DNA from 2 places in the Legionella taurinensis genome. Region 2 is predicted to be linked to the other one. Evidence: riboswitches for the same ligand, from Rfam matches in the RefSeq annotation. Region 2 holds a riboswitch; the other holds the start of a gene.

Region 1 (9,248 bases), 790 kb from region 2:
CAAAAGAAGCGTATTGCACAATGCCGTTCTGTTAAGCCTGGCTGCTGTTTTGGCCGGCTGCACGTCATCGGCTGATTCGGAATTGACGCGTTACATCAATGAAATCAAATCAAGGCCTGGCCGGCCCATTGAACCCATTCCGCAGGTTGCGCCGCTGCCCAAATTTACCTATCCCGAAGTGGATAGCCGTCGCAGCCCATTTAAGCCGAAAGAAATCAAAATGACGAACGAGGACAAGCTTGCTCCTAACACCAACCGTCCCAAGCAACCTCTGGAGCAGTACCCGCTGGATTCCTTGAAATTTGTTGGGGTATTAAAAGAAAATGAGACTGTCTGGGGGTTAATCAGTAAACCCGATGGCGAAATTGTGCGGGTTAAACCCGGTGATTACATGGGACAGAACTTTGGTAAAGTCATCAGCATCAGTAATGAATTATTGAAATTGGAAGAAACAACACAAATTGCAGGGAAGTGGAAGAAACAAATCACCACGATTAATTTAAACGCGCCTCAATAGGAGTCTACCTTGCGTAAGATTATTACAGCGTTATTATTGACTTTTTGCCTGGGGCTGGCCTATGCCAAGGATAACGCACTGGTAGGGATTAAGACTATCCCTTTACCGGACAACCGGGTGCGCCTCGATTTCCAGTTTGCCGAGCCAATCAAACAGATGCCCGCCAGCTTTATTACCCAAAAGCCGTCGCGGCTCATTCTGGATTTTATTCACAGCGCGAATCAACTGAATCCCTCCATGCAAACCAGGAAAATCGACATTGGTTCTCTAACCGATTATAAAGTCGTCTCCGTGGGTGATCGTGTTCGGGCTATTCTTAATCTTGACGGTTCGGTCGCCTACTCAGGGTATGTGAATGGCAATGTCTACTCCCTGACCTTAAGCGGCAAGAGTAACCAGCTCTTCCAGGAACGAAAAGAAATTTTTGTCAGCAACCGCGCATCATCCAATACCAAACACCGCATTAACAACATTGATTTCCGCGGCACCAACAAAGGGGGACGCGTGGTGGTCAGTGTGTCTGACAGCAGTATTCCCATCGATGTCACTCAGACAGGTCGTGAAATTGTGGTTAATTTCAACAGCACCAGCGTACCGCCGCAATTGGCCAAGCGCTACGATGTGCGTGATTTCCAAAGCCCGGCGCAGGTGATTTCGGTGCAGCAGGAAGGAAAAAATGTCCGTATGACGCTGACGTCAAAAGGGGATTATGGGCATTTTGCCTATCAGGTGAATAAGCAGTTCATGGTGGATGTCTTCCCGCTGACGGAGGAAGAAATCAAACAGGCTAAATTGAAGAAGGAAGTGTTTGTCGGTAAACGCATCTCCCTGAACTTCCAGAATATTCCGGTGCGTTCCGTACTGCAGTTGCTGGCTGAATTTACCGGCATTAACATTGTGGTCAGCGATAAAGTCACCAATAACATTACCCTGCGCCTGAATGATATTCCCTGGGATCAGGCACTGGATATTATCCTTAAAACCAATGGCCTTGATAAACGCAAAACCGGTAACATCATGATGATTGCCCCGTCGGAGGATTTGCTCAAGCGCGAAAAAGAAGAGCTTAAAGCCCAGCAGGAAGTCACAAGCTTAGCGCCACTTCGTTCCGAATTGCTGCAAATCAATTACGCGAAAGCGGCGGACATTGCCACCCTGTTAAAGGATAAAAACACGTCCCTGTTGTCCAAACGCGGTAATTTGAGTGTGGATGCACGCACCAACACCATCTGGATCCAGGACACGGGCCTTCAGATTGAAGAAATCCGCGAATTGGTCAAACAATTGGATATCCCGGTCAAACAGGTGCTCATCGAAGCCCGCATTGTGAACGTGACTAAGAATTTCGCCAGGGATTTGGGCATTCGCTTCGGTGTTTCGAGACCCACGCACTTAAGCGGTACCTTAAGCGGTGCCAACCAGATGGAGCAGGGGATTGCGCCAGCCGACGTCACGCCGTTGGCGGATCGTTTAAACCTTGATTTGGCCGCGGTTCCGGTTGCCGCTTCACCCGCCTCCATTGGTATTGCCTTAGCCAAGCTCGGTGACGGCATCCTGCTTGATCTGGAACTTTCGGCGCTGGAAAGTGAAGGACGGGGAGAGGTTATCGCCAGCCCGCGATTAATTACCACCAACCAGCAGGAGGCGGTGATTGAATCAGGGGAAGAAATTCCTTATCAGCAAGCCACCTCAAGCGGTGCCACGGCCGTTGCGTTCAAAAAAGCGGTATTGAGCCTTAAGGTGACTCCCCAGATAACACCTGACAGTAAAATCATGATGGATTTGCAGATTAATCAGGATACCCCTTCCGCTCAAACCTTTAATGGCGTACCCTCCATCCTGACCAAAGAGATTCAGACCAATGTGTTGGTGAACAACGGCCAAACCATTGTTTTGGGAGGAATTTATAAACAGGATAAAAACAATGCAATTAATCGCGTGCCTTTCCTCGGAGAATTGCCCGTGGTTGGTGCATTATTCCGAAATACATCCACATCAATTAAAAATGAGGAGTTGCTCATTTTCATTACTCCTAGGATAATAACAAACACCTTGTCCATTACCACCGTTGAAGGACGGGGAAAGGCGGTTGCCAAGGGTTGTGAGTTGGATAAATTCGGGAAGCCTGTCGGGCCTTTTAAATAAAGGCTCACACTATGTTAAACAACATGGATATTGCGCTTATTCATGTTCAGCGAAGAGGTATGTAATTAAAAATGAGCATAGTTAAAGTACGAAATATATTTCTAATCGGACCGATGGGTGCAGGAAAAAGTACCATTGGCCGTACTTTGGCAAAAGAGCTCAAACTTGAGTTCTTTGATTCAGACGAAGTAATAGAAGAACGTGCTGGTGCCGATATTTCCTGGATTTATGATATGGAGGGGGAAGAGGGACTTCGCCGACGCGAACAGAAAGTCATTGATGAATTAACCCAGAAAACCAACATTGTGCTGGCGACCGGGGGAGGGGTGGTCATGCTTCCCGAGAATCGCAATGCGCTGGCTGGGCGTGGTACCGTCATTTATTTAAAAACATCATTGCAACAGCAATTTGAACGCACCAAACGCGATACCAAACGTCCATTATTACAAACCGACGATTTGGAAGGGCGTCTGGAAATGTTGCGGGATGAACGCGAACCCTTCTATGAAGAACTCGCAGATGTCAGTTTTGAAACAGACAAACTCACTGTCAAAGCTGTCGCCAATAACATTATTAAATACATTTATGGCGAAGTTTAATGCGAGTTGGGCCTTGCAGGTGAAGTTGCCTGCAAAAACCTACCCCATCATCATCGGCCATGATGTGTTGTCCCAGGCAGACTTATTACCGCGGTATGTTCCATCCAGGCAGGTCATGATCATCAGCAACGAGACGATTGCACCGTTATACCTGGATAAGGTGCGTTCGCTGTTTACTGACAGACAATGCGACCAGTTGATTTTGCCGGATGGCGAGAGGTATAAAGCGCAGGACAGCCTTGCCCGAATTTATGATGAATTGATCCAAAAGCAACATCACCGCGACACGACACTCATTGCCTTAGGGGGCGGGGTGATTGGCGACATGACTGGGTTTGCTGCCTCGACTTATCATCGCGGAACGCATTTTATCCAGATTCCAACCACCCTGCTGGCTCAGGTCGATGCGTCGATTGGCGGTAAAACAGCGATAAACCACCCGGCCGGGAAAAACCTGATTGGTAGTTTTTATCAGCCGGATGCCGTCATTATTGATCTTGACACCTTAAAAACCCTGCCGCCGCGGGAATTTCGCGCGGGGCTTGCTGAAGTCATCAAGTATGCTCTGCTTGAAGGCGGTGATTTTTTTGAACGGGTGTATCAGGCCTTAATGCAGGGCTTAGCGAATAACGACTCGCCTGATTTAGCCGGGATAATCAGCGAATGTTGCCGTATCAAGGCAGCGATTGTAACGGAGGACGAGCGCGAAACCGGCAAACGAGCCCTGCTTAATCTAGGGCATACGTTTGCACACGCTTTGGAAACCCACAGCCGCTATCAACGCTGGCTGCATGGCGAAGCAGTAGCCATCGGTCTTTATTGCGCCGCCCAACTTTCCTCCCGACTGGGTTTTCTTGGGGAGGAGCAGGTGATTCTGATTGATGAGATGTTGACTCTTGCGAAATTACCGTCGCGTATCCCGGGGGATATTCCTCTGGAGGAATTGCGTGCCATAATGTCGCAGGATAAAAAAATTAAAAATAATAAGTTGCGCTTCATCCTGCTTAAAGGCATTGGTGACTGTTACATTGAAGATGAGGTAACAGAATCGGCTTTACGAGAGGTTTTGAAGTGTGCTGTCGAAGGAGAAGTTATCCATGTCAAACAAGGGTGAAAGCAGCAGGCCGTCAGCTGAGACGCCATTTAAGCCGGCATCCTGGCTTGCCAAAATTGATTTTATCAACCATCTGGTTTTGTTTAATAACGTCCTGATGGCTGTTCTTGCCGAGCAGGGGGGGGGTAAAAGTACCTTTATTCAATTGCTGAAGGCCAATCTGGATCCGGGAATTAAATATCACACCATGACCGCTGCCGCGCCATTTTCAGCGGATGATTTTTTAGCGCAGATGGTCGAGGCGTTTCATCTTCGCGATGATATCCAGCCGACTTTAGCCAGTGTGGTGGAGCAAATCAACGAAAGAAAAGCGCACGTTTTAATGATCATCGACGATGCGCATCATGTTCCTGATGAGTTCCTTAAACAAGTTCTGGACAGCATTAAAACTCAGGAAGGGGCTGCCTTCTTCCATTTGTGTATCGTTTGCGATTATTCTTTAATTGGCAGTTTAAATCGCCTGGACAAGGATGATTATAAAAACCTGATTCACACCATTACCCCGGGCTCGCTCAGTGAAAGCGAAACCAAAACCTATCTTTTAAGTTATCTTCCCTCGCCAAAACGACTTGAGAAAACCATGTCCTCCGATCGGTTAAAGCAGTTTTATCAGCTCACTGGCGGCGAAATTGCGCGCATTAACCTTGAAATGCATAATTTCTTCAGTGCCGAGGCATTAAAAGACACTCACAAGCCAAAATCCTTAGCCAGACGCCTGACATTAACGGCAAGCCTGGTGATTGTTGGCCTCGCGTGTAATTACATCTGGCAGAACCAGGAGGCATTAAAGCGGACCCTGTCGTTCTCCTTCCCGGAAAAGCCATTAGCCTCCACGCAGGCTATAAAGGAACAGCCGGTGGTCTCAAGCCTGTTACCCATCGAAAGGCCATTGGTTAGCGAGATTCTGCCGTTTAATGTGGCCGTCACCAAGCAGGAACTGCAACCGCCGCCTTTAAAGCGTCTGTATGAGATTTCCAATGGCGACGAAGAGGCTAATGACAACCTGGTGGTAATGGATAAAGTACTGGTCATTCCCAAGTCGCTGGCGCGAAACACGGAGCCAGGTCAACATCAGCCAGCCCCTACTGCAAGGCACCAGGAGCCGGCAAAACCGGTGACGACAGCGCCTGTGCTGGCTAAAGCCCCGTCTTCATTACCTGGAATAAAAGAGCAGGCTAACGCTGTGGCTACGGCGGCGAATGGCGGACAATTCACCATCCAGTTACTGGCTGGTCGAAGCCCTGAGGATTTAAAACGCTTTGTGCATGCCCATGGCATTCATGATGCCGTTAAGGTCCGGAAAGTCAGCCGTAACGGCCGCGTGTGGTATGTACTGACACTCGGGGAGTACGGGCAGATTGAACAGGCAAAAGCGGCCATGAATCATCTGCCGCCTGCCGTCATTCCCTTTAAACCCTGGATTCGCTCCGTATCCGGTTTACCCGTTGTAGGGTAATGCGGTTTCAACAGGATCAGACGGCTGAAGCATCCGCTGCTGTCTGATCCAAATCCCATAGCCCGTTAATGCCATACCGGTGTAAACAATCATTAACAGAACATGAAAGGGCAGGTCCTTAAGCCAATAAAGGTAGGCATACACCGAGTCCGTCACCAACCAGAGCAGCCAGCTCTCCAGAACTTTATGACACATCAACACCTGGGCGATTAAACTTAAGGCGGTAGTCAACGCGTCCAGATCAGCAACGGTTGTGGATGTGAAGTGCTTAAGGCCGATGACAATCAAAACATAAAGACTGACGAATGCCAGGCCAGCCATCAGCCATTGATTGCATGACAGCGAGCGGATTTCACGGCGGTTTGCGGCCGGGGATTGTTGCCATTTCAGCCAGCCGTAAGCGGTGCTTACTAAATAGAACACTTCCAGCACAGTGTCAGCATAAATGCCTTTGTGCCAGTAGAGCCAGCCGTTAATGAGGTTGGCTGTCAAGCCAAGAATCCAGGCGATGCGGCTTAAACGAATAAGGTAAAAGGTGCACAACAACGAGGCTAACGTGCCTGATAAATCCAGTAACATAAACAATCCCTACGCCGGCATGATCCGTACAGGTTCAATGGGTATGATCTCAGCCTTTGCATGCTGCAAAGACACCCCGGTTTTAAAAAAATAAAAAGTGTAACCGATAAGCTGTCCTATGGGAAATTAAATCAATTTCTGCTAGGCTATAAAAGTCAGTGTCAAGGAGAGAATCATGTATAAAAGGGTTTTGTTCGCCACAGATTTCGATGAAGTGGGTATAAAAGCTGCACATAAAGCAAAAAAAATTGCCGATGAGAATGGCGCCGATTTACTCTTGGTGCATGTTGTCGAGCCCATTCCCGCCTACGCTTACCCTGGATTTGCCGGATTTGCCGAAGTGGAAGTGTCCATTCGCGAACAGGCCGAAAAAGAACTGGCAGCGTTAGCCAAGAAGCTGAGCGTGGATGATGCGCATTGCATGATTGAATTTGGTTCCACCAAGAATGAAATTCTCCGCATCGCCAAAGAGAAGAAAATCGATTTAATCGTCACCGGAAGTCATGGCAAGCATGGCTTAGCCCTGCTGTTAGGTTCTACGGCCAATGCTATCCTGCATGGCGCCGAATGTGATGTGCTGATTGTCAGGCCACATGTCAGCGACTAATAAAGTCTCTTCAAGGTAATTAAGAGCTCTGAATGCGGCGAATCATTCAACCGATTGGTGTTTGAAACGCTGCTTCAATGAAGCACCGGGCTCATCGCCCAAAAAATCCACAATCCATTAACCCGTCTTTTTAAAGATCATTCATTCAATCCTGATGCCTTTCCCCCCGGTAGACAAGCACACAGGAACATTTTTCCGCTAAAAATGTATAATTTTCGTACTAATGCTATAGTTATACCATAGTATTAATTGGGACTTATCATGCCACGCGATAGTAAAATTACTCGTATGGATGCTGAAAGTGCTGCCCGCAAGGACATATGGGATTCTTCCACTGAACGCCGCGAGCTTCGCGAAAAATTTCTGCCTGAAAGTTACGGCGCAAACCGGGGTGATAATCTGAGGTATGATGCCGAAGTGCATGACAAAGCACAAAATTTGATTAATCAGGTCGATTCACTGGATGAGCGATTAAGGGAAAGTGGGATTTTTGATTACAATGCTGATCTTAAAAGTGAGTGGCTGCGGTGCTCTACCCATGATCTGGAGGGCTGCAAAAAATTTGAAAAAATTCTAGCCCATTATGAAATTTCCAGGGATCTGGGCGGCAAGCCGGCGGCACAGCCGTTTACAGAAAACGATGTGAAGGCAGCAGAACAGGTCATTCAACGCTTTCATAAAGACAGCCTTTATTATAAGGACTTGTTGCATATTGCAAGCCAAAATCCTAACGAATTAATGAGCCGCCTGGGTTATAGTGATCAGGCCATGCAGATTTTTAAGAGTAGCTTCGGCAACACGACAACCTCAACGAGCCAACAAACCACCGCCAATGCTTATCAGCCGCCGCCCTATGGCTTTGAGGGACAACCTGCCCTGTTTGGTGAAATGGCAGACAGCAATCCGCTCGATAACCACCTGTCAGGGGTTGATTGCGGGCATCTCTCAGGCGGCGAATGCCTGTCTGAGGACAGTGAGCCTGATTATTCAAACCAAATCCAGAAACGGACCTAGTACGGTTAGGTAATAGAACAGAACGGGCTGTCCTGTTCTTCTTTACCTGGCTTTCTGCTGCCCAATAACTGCATGATCTCGTCAGCTTGTGGCTTCAATTTTTCTGAAAATTCTTTATTAAGGAAGGCTGGGCCTGAAAAACGAAAGCAATCCGCCTTGGAATCATAACTGACCTCGCGAAAAGCAAGCACATCACGCCAGTCCAGTCCGCCTGGCAGCGAATACTCGTGTTCAAAACCCTGGTGGGCGGCTTCATTCGCGACAAGCGTTCCCCGCGCGCGGACAACATAAACATACCCCACCGGTTCTGATTTCGCGTCTCGGCTGATTTTATTGGAAAAGGTGCTGGCCACTGCCAGGGAAGCGGTGAGGGAAACAAAGCCAGACGCATGGACCTGAGTGATTTTCCGATGTAAGCCCAGGTCAAGTGGCTCAAACGTGGCTTTTGACAAGGCGTTTAAATCATCCTGACTGAGTTTGTATTTTAGTTGCTCAATTCTATACTGAGGCTGACTGATGAGCTTAAGCCGTTCCTCCAGGGTTTTGATTTCCTCATTGCAAGTAGATTTCAGGTGTTCATTCGTTGTTTCAGCCAGCATGCTTTTTAATGCGATGATTTGCTGGATGACCTGCACTTCCTCTAAAAGAACCTGATGGGAGGCCACCATATTGTCCACTAACTGGTTGAGGCGACGGTATTCCTGCGTGTCCTCGCATTGGTCCATTTGGTCAAGCAATTGGTAAAGATCATGCGTGATCCAGGGATTAAACCCGCCGCAGGCCTTGATGAATTCAGGCTTTCTGGTGTCACCCCGGAATAAACACTGGCTACCGTCCACAAAAGAATACCCCTCCGTTAATTTATTGTGGGAAAAAAAGCCAAGGTAGGGTGAATGGTGTGGGGATTTATCCTTCGGAGTGGGCAAGTCGATTGACGTACTGAATACCCCCTTTTGAGCGCGCAAATCAATGGTCTTTTGTTCAGAATTCAAAGGGGATAACTCAAGAAAATCAGGGAAAGTCGAACTAACCCTCTCTTCTTTGCTGGATTTCGATGGTTGTCCCTCATCGACACGCTTCATTGCGCGGGTGATGGATCTCGCAAAGTCCCTGGCATAGTCGTCCCTGTCCAACTGGACCTGGGCATAAATATCAAACGGTATTCCATAGAGACTTAAATTGCCAACATCCTTTTTGAATCGATGGTTGATGAGGGC
Region 2 (9,248 bases):
AGCCGTTTACGCTGGTGACTACCTATTACGAAACCGATGGCAGTGAGTTAATCATCCTGCCGCCTTACCACGACGGTCAGGTGGAATGGCAGTCGCTGACGCCCGCCAACCTTAGAAAAATCATGAACCTGAAGGTCGTGCTTGATGTTGGCCATCATGTGATCGAAGAAAAAGACAGCGACTTGACGCTCGAGACATTGGCTGATCATATTCACATCACCGACGTATTTAAAGACACCTTTTTATACCCGTTTCTGGCCGCTGGCTGGGGTGTGACCAGCGATGAAATACGGCAGTATTCCGCTTTCAGCGTGCTGCAATACATGGTGACCAGCTATGACAACAGCAGCAATGAATGGTTCGAAGTGGAAACCGGCTTGTCCAGTTACGTGACGCGCCTGAGTCGGGATCTTAAGAACAGCCGCATTCAATTAAACAGCCGTATTGCCCAGGTTACTTTTGAGCAGGGGGCGTACGTCATTGAGGAAGAAAACGGCACGCGCCGTGAATTCGATCACCTGGTTTTCGCCACCAATGCCAACACAGCGGCCCAGTTGATGAGATCCCTGCCCGAACGCGAGGCCTTGATGAAAACCTTAGCCAGGGTCAGGTATTACGATACCCAGATTGCTATTCATGGCGACAAGCGGTTTATGCCCCCGAAAGAAAAGGATTGGCGGGTAGCCAATGTCCGTTACAACGGGGTGAACGCTGCCATGACCATTTACAAAAAATGGAAGAGCAAGACCCCGGTTTTCAAAAGTTGGGTCACGCACGATATTCGTGCACCGGGTGATAAAGGCAGTGCATTGCCTAAAAACCTCTATGCCTTGATTAAATACCAGCACCCCCACACCGACAAGGATTTTTTTGCAGCGCAAAAAGCAGCGCAGGCTGAACAGGGACAGTACAATCTCTGGTTTGCCGGCATGTGGATGAATGACATCGGTTCCCATGAGGATGCGATTGTGTCAGCCATTCGCATTGCTGAACGGCTGGCGCCGAACAGTGCCCGTTTGCAAATTTTACAGGATTAAAGGTTGCAGCGGGATTAAGAATAGAGTAAATCTTTTTAGAGAAAGGAACCGCAGCGTTTGATGCAGGGACTAGTAACCAGTCAGGAGGTTGGATGAGCGAGGTAAGGGATTACCAGGATGCCAGGGCGCAGTTTCATCACTGGGAAGCTCAATTAAAGGATAATTTGCTGCGGCCCGATTCGGCGCTCATGCACACCTATCAATGTTATTTTCCGGAGGATCCTGAATTCATTCAGCGCCTTAAGGAGTATGCCCATCGTATTCCTGCGCTTGAAACCGTGGTCATGGAGAACAACAAAGACGCCAACCTGCCTGCGGTCGAACATTACAATGCCTTTGGTGAACGCGCCGATCGAGTAATTCATCATCCTTCCTATGTGGAGGCGGGGAATATCATTTACGGTTCCGGCCTGATGGCTTACCTGCTGCAACCGGGCGAGATGCTTAAAACCCTAAGCCTCTTTTTATTATCCTCTCATGCGGGAGAAGCGGGGCATCATTGCCCGATTGCCTGTTCCGCCGGGGTTATCCGCGTGTTAGGTCAACAGGCCAGTGTGCCTGAAACGGCTGATTATCTTAAAAAATTAAGCCATCCTTCGTTTTCTGACAATTTTACCGGTGCGCAGTTTCTTACCGAGATTCAGGGCGGTTCCGATGTTGGCGCCAATGCCTGCCGGGCGTATCAGGATGAAGAAAAACAATGGCGGATTGAAGGCGAGAAATGGTTTTGTTCTAATGCCAATGCCGATTTGATTTTATTAACCGCGCGTTACGATGACGGCATTCCGGGTACGAAGGGTCTGGGCCTGTTTCTGGTGCCGCAACGCCTGCCGGATGGCCGCCTCAATCACTACCGTATTCGACGCCTCAAACAGAAAATCGGCACCCGCTCCATGGCGACGGGGGAAATTGATTTTGAGCAGGCGGTCGCTTACCCCATGGGAGAGGTGCAGCAGGGCATTCATCTGGTGATGGAGAACGTTCTGCATTTATCCCGTCTTTTTAATGCCTTCTCCGTGCTGGGCATGGCGAGACGGGCCTGCCAGACCGCGTATTATTATGCCTGTAATCGGCAGGCCTTTGGCAATCCCCTGATTCATTATCCTTTAGTTAAGGAAACTCTGGCTCATATCCAGGCTGAAAACACAGCCATGATGGCCAGTATTTTCCATATGGTGCGTTGTCAGGATGAGCTGGATGCGTCAGTTGATGTGGATAAAAAGGGCGAATTGCTGCTTCGAACACTCGCCAACCTCAATAAGTACTTTACTGCCAAACGATCGGTGGAAAACATTCATCACTGCCTGGATATTTTGGCTGGCAATGGCACCATAGAAACGTTTTCCTCAGTGCCAAGGCTGTTGCGGGACTGTATCGTGTGTGAGAACTGGGAAGGAACCCACTTTACGCTGTGGATGCAGATTTTAAAGGACATCCATAAACTGAATGTGGATGACATTCTGTTTGCCCACTTATCGCAGTTACTTTCCCCACTTGGAGAAGTGGGCAATGCCTTGTTTGGCTTGAGTCTCAAAGGGTTAATCGAGGATACCCGCCGTTTGAAAACCCTGCCCATGGATGAGCAAACCCTGCTGATTGGTGCTGTCGTGGAAGAAATGGCGGTACTGACAGCGGCTGTGACCTTGGCCAGGGAATTACAGGCTAATGAAGCGCCATCGTCCAAATCTTCAGCCCTGACCTTGTTTATTCATAAATACCTGCACAAGGAGTATCAGATCGACAAAAAATACCTGGATCTTTTGGATGATGTGCTGGGGGGTGTGTAATGAAGTCATGGATGCAATGGTTGGTTGGCGTGTGGATGCTGGTCTGGATTTTACCGGTTCAAGCCAATTTAAAAGTGGGGACGGTCTATTTCTATCCGCCGTTTGTGACCGCGGCCAATAGCGGGTTTGATTTGGACATTATCCGGATTATCTGTGAGAAATTAAGACAGGATTGTGAAATTGTTCTCATGGATTACCATGAATTATTTCCGGCGTTAAAACAGGGAACAATCGATATCGCCATTGGCGGCATTACTATTTATTCCAGAAACAGTGACAACCTCATCTACAGCCTCCCCTACATGATAAGCGCAGGGCAGTTTTTAATAAAAAGCGACAGCACGCTGGATGCCACCGCCCAATTGGCAGACAGCAAGGTTGGCGTGATCCGCGGAGCAGAAGACGGGGGCGTTTTTTACCGATACCTTAAAGATAAATTTCCCGGCCAATTCAGCATCGAATTTTACAATGACATGGAAGATTTGATTGAGGCACTGAAACACGGCGAAGTAGCGGCGGCTTTTTTTCATCAGTCGACGGCGGCGTACTGGGAGCAGAATGGCGGCGGGCAATTTAAGACCCTGGGTAAACCGATGCCGGTTGGTGATGGAATAGCCATTATGGCATCGGCAAAAAATGCCGAATTAATCCAGCAAATTAACACCCAGATTAAACAAATTGATCGCGATAGCCGCTATCTGGGTTTATATCAGACGTATTTTGGTGGGTTGTAGCTGAAATAGCATTGATAATCAACAGCGTGCTCATAAAATTTACTATAATTTTAATAGAGACTGAGCTGGAGAACGACCATGACATCCACGTATTTTTTAGCCGCCGTCATCGGTTGGTATTTAGTGATCGTCAGCCTGATTGTCCTTTTGCGCCAACGTCTGATGGCAGGCATTGTTTCGGACATTCTGGGCCAGCGCGCACTGTTGTTTTTTATGGGCCTTGTGAGCTTGGTGATTGGTTTGCTTTTAGTCATCAGCCATAATGTCTGGGTCATGAGTTGGCCTGTCATTATCACCCTCATTGGCTGGCTGGCCGTCATTAGCGGAATTTTACGCATGGCTTTTCCGGATGTTTCCCTTCGCATGGGGCAATGGTGCCAGCGTCGTCCGGTGGCCTTCATGGTGATTGCTGTGGTTTATCTCCTGATTGGCCTGTTCCTGTTGTATCAGGTGTATGGCGCGCGTTTAGGGTTGTAACGCTTACCAGAAGAAGTGCTTGCACGAGCCAACCGCTCACCATTGACAAAAATTACCGATCTCTTATTATGAACCCGTTTTCACCAGGGGTGCTTTGTTCTGACAAAGCTGAGACTTAACCCTTATAACCTGCTCTGGATAATGCCTGCGGAGGGAGTGTGAAGATGAAGCCCTCTGCACGGGCCTCGTCTGTCATTCCTCTTCGTTTGCTTAAAGAGCATTTAAACCAGGAGGATTGAATGACAGTGCCATTTTACCAGTTGATGCTGGTAACCCATCGGCAGGCGTGTGCTCTTGATGACTACCTCCGTTTTGTAGAAACATGCGCCAGAGCCGGCGTGACTTCTGTGCAACTGCGTGAGAAAGACGCCTCAGCGGCGTTTCTTTTTCGTTTTGCCGTCAAACTGAAAGCGTTGCTTTCACCTTTACACATTCCTCTAATCATCAATGATCATGTTGATCTGGCCTTAGCCGTTAATGCGGACGGGGTGCATCTTGGTGCGGACGACGGTTGTCCAAAAAAAGCCCGAAAGCAACTGGGTACTCACCGGATCATCGGCCTTTCCCTGGAGTCCATGGCTGATTTGGTGAAAGCCAATCAGGTCGATGTCGACTACGTGGCTGCGAGCGCGGTTTTTCCAACGGCCAATAAAACCAATGTTCGCCGGCATTGGGGAATTGATGGCCTGCATGGGCTGGCTAAGCAATCGCGGCATCCTCTCATCGGTATCGGCGGCATTCATGCCGGCAATTTGAAAGCCGTCATCGGCGCCGGCGCGAAAGGCGCCGCTGTTATTGGGGCTATTCATGATGCGCCTGATCCCGTTCTGGCAATTCAGACACTTCGTGCATTACAACGTTAAGGAGTTATTATGCGTTATCAACTGGATACCCGCCTTCAACGCTTGCGCGCTGAGAGGCCTTTGGTGCTTTGTTTAACAAATGCGGTGACTGTGAATTTTGTGGCCAACAGCCTGCTGGCACTGGGGGCGCCGCCGATCATGTCGCAGGCCGATGACGAGCTTGAGGCATTGATTGCCATGTCACAGGCACTCTACGTCAATATTGGCACCCTGGATAGACCGTTTATCGAGCGTATTGACAAGGCCTGCCGCCTTGCCGCCATTCACCAGAAACCCATCATCCTGGATCCGGTGGGGGCAGGGGCCAGTCAAATCCGGACATTGACAGCCCGGCAATTTGCACCCCAGGCCGCCATCATTCGCGGCAACGCCAGTGAAATCATGGCGTTGACGGCAGATAAAAGCATCAGCAAGGGAGTAGAAACGCTTCATTCGGTGCAGGCGGCATCCAGCGCGGCATTGAGTCTATCGCAGCAGACCTCAGCCATTGTCGTGGTCAGCGGCCCCGTTGATTTCATTACCGATGGTCGGCAATGTTGCCAGGTGCCCTATGGTTCGCCGCTTATGCCGTTGGTCACGGGAATGGGGTGCGCCCTGACCGCCATCATTGCGGCTTTTGCGGCGATGGAAACCACTTTTTATGAAGCTGCTGCTGCGGCTACAGCCTATGTCGGACTCTGCGGTCAGTCAGCTCATCGTTTGGCCAGGGGACCGGCCAGCTTTCAGAATGCATTCATTGATGCCCTGTATCAAACGCCATTTGAGGAGAGGGATTATGCGCTGTAACACCTTGTCCATAGCCGGTTTTGATGGCTCCGGCGGCGCTGGGATTCAGGCGGATTTAAAAACCTTTGCCGCTTTTGGCTGTTATGGCATGACGGTACTCACGGCCCTGCCTGTGCAAAATACCTGCGGGGTCAAATCCTGCTATGCCATTCCCCTTTCCTGCATTGAGGAGCAGTTGCAGGCCATCTTTGAGGACATTCGGCCGCACAGCGTTAAAATCGGCATGCTTTTCTCCACCGAAATCATTGAGCTGGTGGCCGCTTTTCTGAAGAAGCAGGCAGCGGACATTCCCATTGTGTTGGATCCGGTGATGGTGGCTAAAAGCGGGGATCCGTTATTGCAGGAGGAAGCGATCACCGCGTTAAAGGAGCGCCTGATTCCTGTCGTAGACGTCATTACCCCCAACCTTCCTGAGGCGGCCCGTTTGACCGGCATGGAAGTAAACAGCACGTCGGACATGCCGTCAGTGGCCGCCCTGGTTCAACAATTGGGCGTGGATACGGTGCTAATCAAAGGCGGTCATTTGCAACAGGAGGACTGCCTGGATTTCTTTCTTGACAAGCAAGGTGCTTCGCAATGGCTGCACAGCCCTCGTATCCAATCGAAAAATACGCATGGCACTGGCTGTACCTTGTCAGCCGCCATTGCGGCAGGTCTTGCCAAAGGGAGGTTGCCTTATGAGGCCTGCCTGCATGCCAAGGCGTATTTGTCGGGTGCTATTGCGGCCTCGGCTGGTCTGTCAATCGGCCACGGGTTTGGCCCGGTTGATCATTTGTATGCTCTGAAGGGAGAATTTTTTAATGAAACTGTCTGAAAAAGCCTGGCAAACGGCCACCCCTGTTATTCAGAAAATTCTTGCCCATCCATTTAATCAGGCTCTGGCTAAAGGCACCCTGGCGTCATCCACCTTTGCTTATTATCTTGAGCAGGACAGTTTGTATCTGCAGGATTTTGCCCGTTGCCATGCCCTGATTGCAGCGAAGAGTCCGCCGGCTTATGTTCGCCAGTTTTTAGGTTTTGCAGAGTCTGTGTTTGTTGCCGAGCAGGAATTGGTGCACTGTTTTTTTAAAAAGGAATTTGCCTTTCACGACACAGGCTTAGTCACTCCGGCAACCTTAAGCTATACCAGTTACCTGTTGCAAACCTGCAGCCTTTTGCCGGTTGAAGTCGCCGTAGCAGCGGTATTGCCCTGTTTTTGGGTTTATCGCGAAACCGGGTGTTCCATCGCCCGGGATGCCGGTGACGATAATCCCTTTTCCCGTTGGATTGAAACCTACTCCAGCGAGGAATTCAGTCAGGCTGTCAATAAGGCAATCGTGATTTTTGATGCGCTGGGCGCTCAGGCAACAGAAGACGTCAAAACGGCCATGCTCAAGGCATTTTATAACAGCACCTGCCTGGAGTGGCATTTCTGGAACGATGCTTACCATCATCGGGTCTTTGATGCTTTTTAAGGTGAAAGTTATATCCGTGTTATCCCATCAGAGAGAGCGGTAATTAACATGCAAGTGATTTGAATTTAATCAAAAGGAATAATTAGTGATTAGAATGTATAATAAGTATAGTCCCACACGTTCTGCCCACCCTTATGGAAAGCAAGCAAGAGATAACTGCGCCATCGCAAAAAGAGTTGATCCAGGCGATTGCGACGACGAAAGACAATTTACATAAATACCATCATGATATTACAGGCATCGTGTGGCCTGCGCAGGTCATGAAGGTGATTTTGGGGCTTAAAGCAGAGAAGCGGGGGCGAAACCAATTACCGTTTCATTATCAGGTGATTGAATACGAGGAAGACGACAGCGGAAAAATGGCTGAGAAAAATGAGGATCTTCTCAAAATAGTTCAATTTCTTGAAACAAACGCGGATAAACTGCCTCCCGGACTTCGTTTTCAATTGGCTGTGTTGCTTGATGGCCACTGGACTGCTGTTGATCACGTGGTCACTTCTAAAGGCATTTCCTGCTTTAATCTTGACGCGGTGATGGATAAGCGCGCTCTGCGATTCTTTCGTAATTACATTAGTCTTCTGGACAGGGCGAAAGTATTGCATGCGTCCTACATGTACTATGTGAGTGTGCCTCAGTCACCCCTTGAGCGCACCCCAAAAGAAAAAGTGGAAAACATGATCCAGACAGATTTGGTCAGTTGCGGTATTTTTATGGCGGATCACTTGTCTTTTTTATCCAGAACCAACGTGTTTCATCATTTAAAAGTCATGGCGGGTGAGCCTGTTTTTAAAACCTTGGGCCGAAACGACATCAGTCCGCCGTTAGCACCTATTTTCCGCTTGACACAAAGCAGGCATCTGCTAAAGAAACTGTCAGGCGCCCACGTCAGGACGCCCATTAGTAAAGACAACTCTAAAACCTTAAAAGACGTTCAACAGCAGTCGCTTACCGAGAGCATTAAGTACAATGTCATCGCCAAGGGAGACAAGCTGCTCGATCAGGCAGTTGTTGACTTAAAGAGCATGGAGTCGTCCGACATCGCCGCTCTGTTTGCTGGTGATTTGATGAGCCGGCTGGCTGCTTATGTAAACCATCATTCTCCGGTGGTGAATCAGCTTGTGGGCCTCATCTACACCAGGATAACGGAGTGTAAAGCGATAAACGATGAGACCGTGATGCAAATCATGGCGGCTATACATCAGATTATTCTGGCAAAGGACAGTGACCTCAGCAAACTCAATGCCATTAATGATTTATTGCTGACCCGTTTGCCAAGGAACGATGTCAATACGTCTCGTCTGATGGCCGCATCCATCTGCTTCACCGCCTTTCAAATTCAGGATAACCATGCCTTATGGCAATTTTATGCCGCGATGATGCAGCATCCAGGCAATACAGGATTAAACCATCATACCAATTCGTTTTTTAGTACACCGACGAAGTTGACCCCTGCGTTGTCTACCCACATTGAAAAAGCGGTGAAAGTGCAATTGTTAATTAATGCGGTTGACGCCCTGCATCAGGGCCATGATTCGCCGCTGGATACGCTGTCGGATAAGATGCAGCAGTTTATCAAAAAATCCCGGACGTTTGAGGTGAAGACCACCAAAAGTGAAAGCCTGTTACAGCAAATTCTACTGGCTGGCAGTGACAAGTCCAGGCTTCAGGCCATTGCGCTTGAGTTAGAAACCAATAAAGCAGCGATTCTTTTGGAGTTTGGTTTTGAACGTGAGTCACCGTCGTCTGAACAGTCGCTGAATCAGTAGTTGTCAATGCCCGATAAATATGTCAAAACAGAAGTATCTCAAGCAGGGTTTATAATGGAATGTTCACGCTTTTAAGAAAACTCAGGTTTTTATTTCTCTTTTTTGTTTTACTGCTCTTTTGCCTGACTAAAGCCGTGGAGGCGCAGGTGGATTTGTGGCGTCTGACCGATTTTGTTCTGGTTATTCTCATTGTCACCAGCCTCGTGGTGATAGGCGAACAGGAGCATCGCTTATTGTTCTGGCTTACGGTGCTTGGCATATTGCAGGTTGCAAGCCAGATGATCATTAATGTCTGGGGGTCGCAACTGCCCATCGAGGCATTCAAATCCTTTCTCGCCATGATT

What was found. A riboswitch is a leader RNA that binds a small molecule or an ion and turns the genes downstream of it on or off. The one in region 2 is predicted to bind thiamine pyrophosphate.
Positions count from the first base shown of each region.
Region 1: linked by a shared signal. The riboswitch ahead of pnuC (nicotinamide riboside transporter PnuC) and the one ahead of thiE (thiamine phosphate synthase) in region 2 are both predicted to bind thiamine pyrophosphate.

Region 1 covers NZ_UGOZ01000001.1:2,202,749-2,211,996, reverse strand. Annotated here, with positions in the region: gene DYE45_RS10120 (pilus assembly protein PilP) at 1-517, shown strand, start outside; gene DYE45_RS10115 (type IV pilus secretin PilQ) at 527-2,662, shown strand; gene aroK (shikimate kinase AroK) at 2,734-3,261, shown strand; gene aroB (3-dehydroquinate synthase) at 3,248-4,375, shown strand; gene DYE45_RS10100 (AAA family ATPase) at 4,359-5,831, shown strand; gene pnuC (nicotinamide riboside transporter PnuC) at 5,814-6,410, opposite strand; TPP riboswitch at 6,398-6,499, opposite strand; gene DYE45_RS10090 (universal stress protein) at 6,586-7,017, shown strand; gene DYE45_RS10085 (hypothetical protein) at 7,279-8,031, shown strand; gene DYE45_RS10080 (hypothetical protein) at 8,037-9,248, opposite strand, start outside.
Region 2 covers NZ_UGOZ01000001.1:1,408,284-1,417,531, forward strand. Annotated here, with positions in the region: gene DYE45_RS06565 (FAD-dependent oxidoreductase) at 1-1,037, shown strand, start outside; gene DYE45_RS06570 (acyl-CoA dehydrogenase family protein) at 1,130-2,824, shown strand; gene DYE45_RS06575 (transporter substrate-binding domain-containing protein) at 2,824-3,558, shown strand; gene DYE45_RS06580 (hypothetical protein) at 3,637-4,035, shown strand; TPP riboswitch at 4,111-4,209, shown strand; gene thiE (thiamine phosphate synthase) at 4,275-4,898, shown strand; gene thiM (hydroxyethylthiazole kinase) at 4,908-5,684, shown strand; gene thiD (bifunctional hydroxymethylpyrimidine kinase/phosphomethylpyrimidine kinase) at 5,674-6,498, shown strand; gene DYE45_RS06600 (TenA family protein) at 6,485-7,138, shown strand; gene DYE45_RS06605 (hypothetical protein) at 7,273-8,904, shown strand; gene DYE45_RS06610 (ion channel) at 8,964-9,248, shown strand, end outside.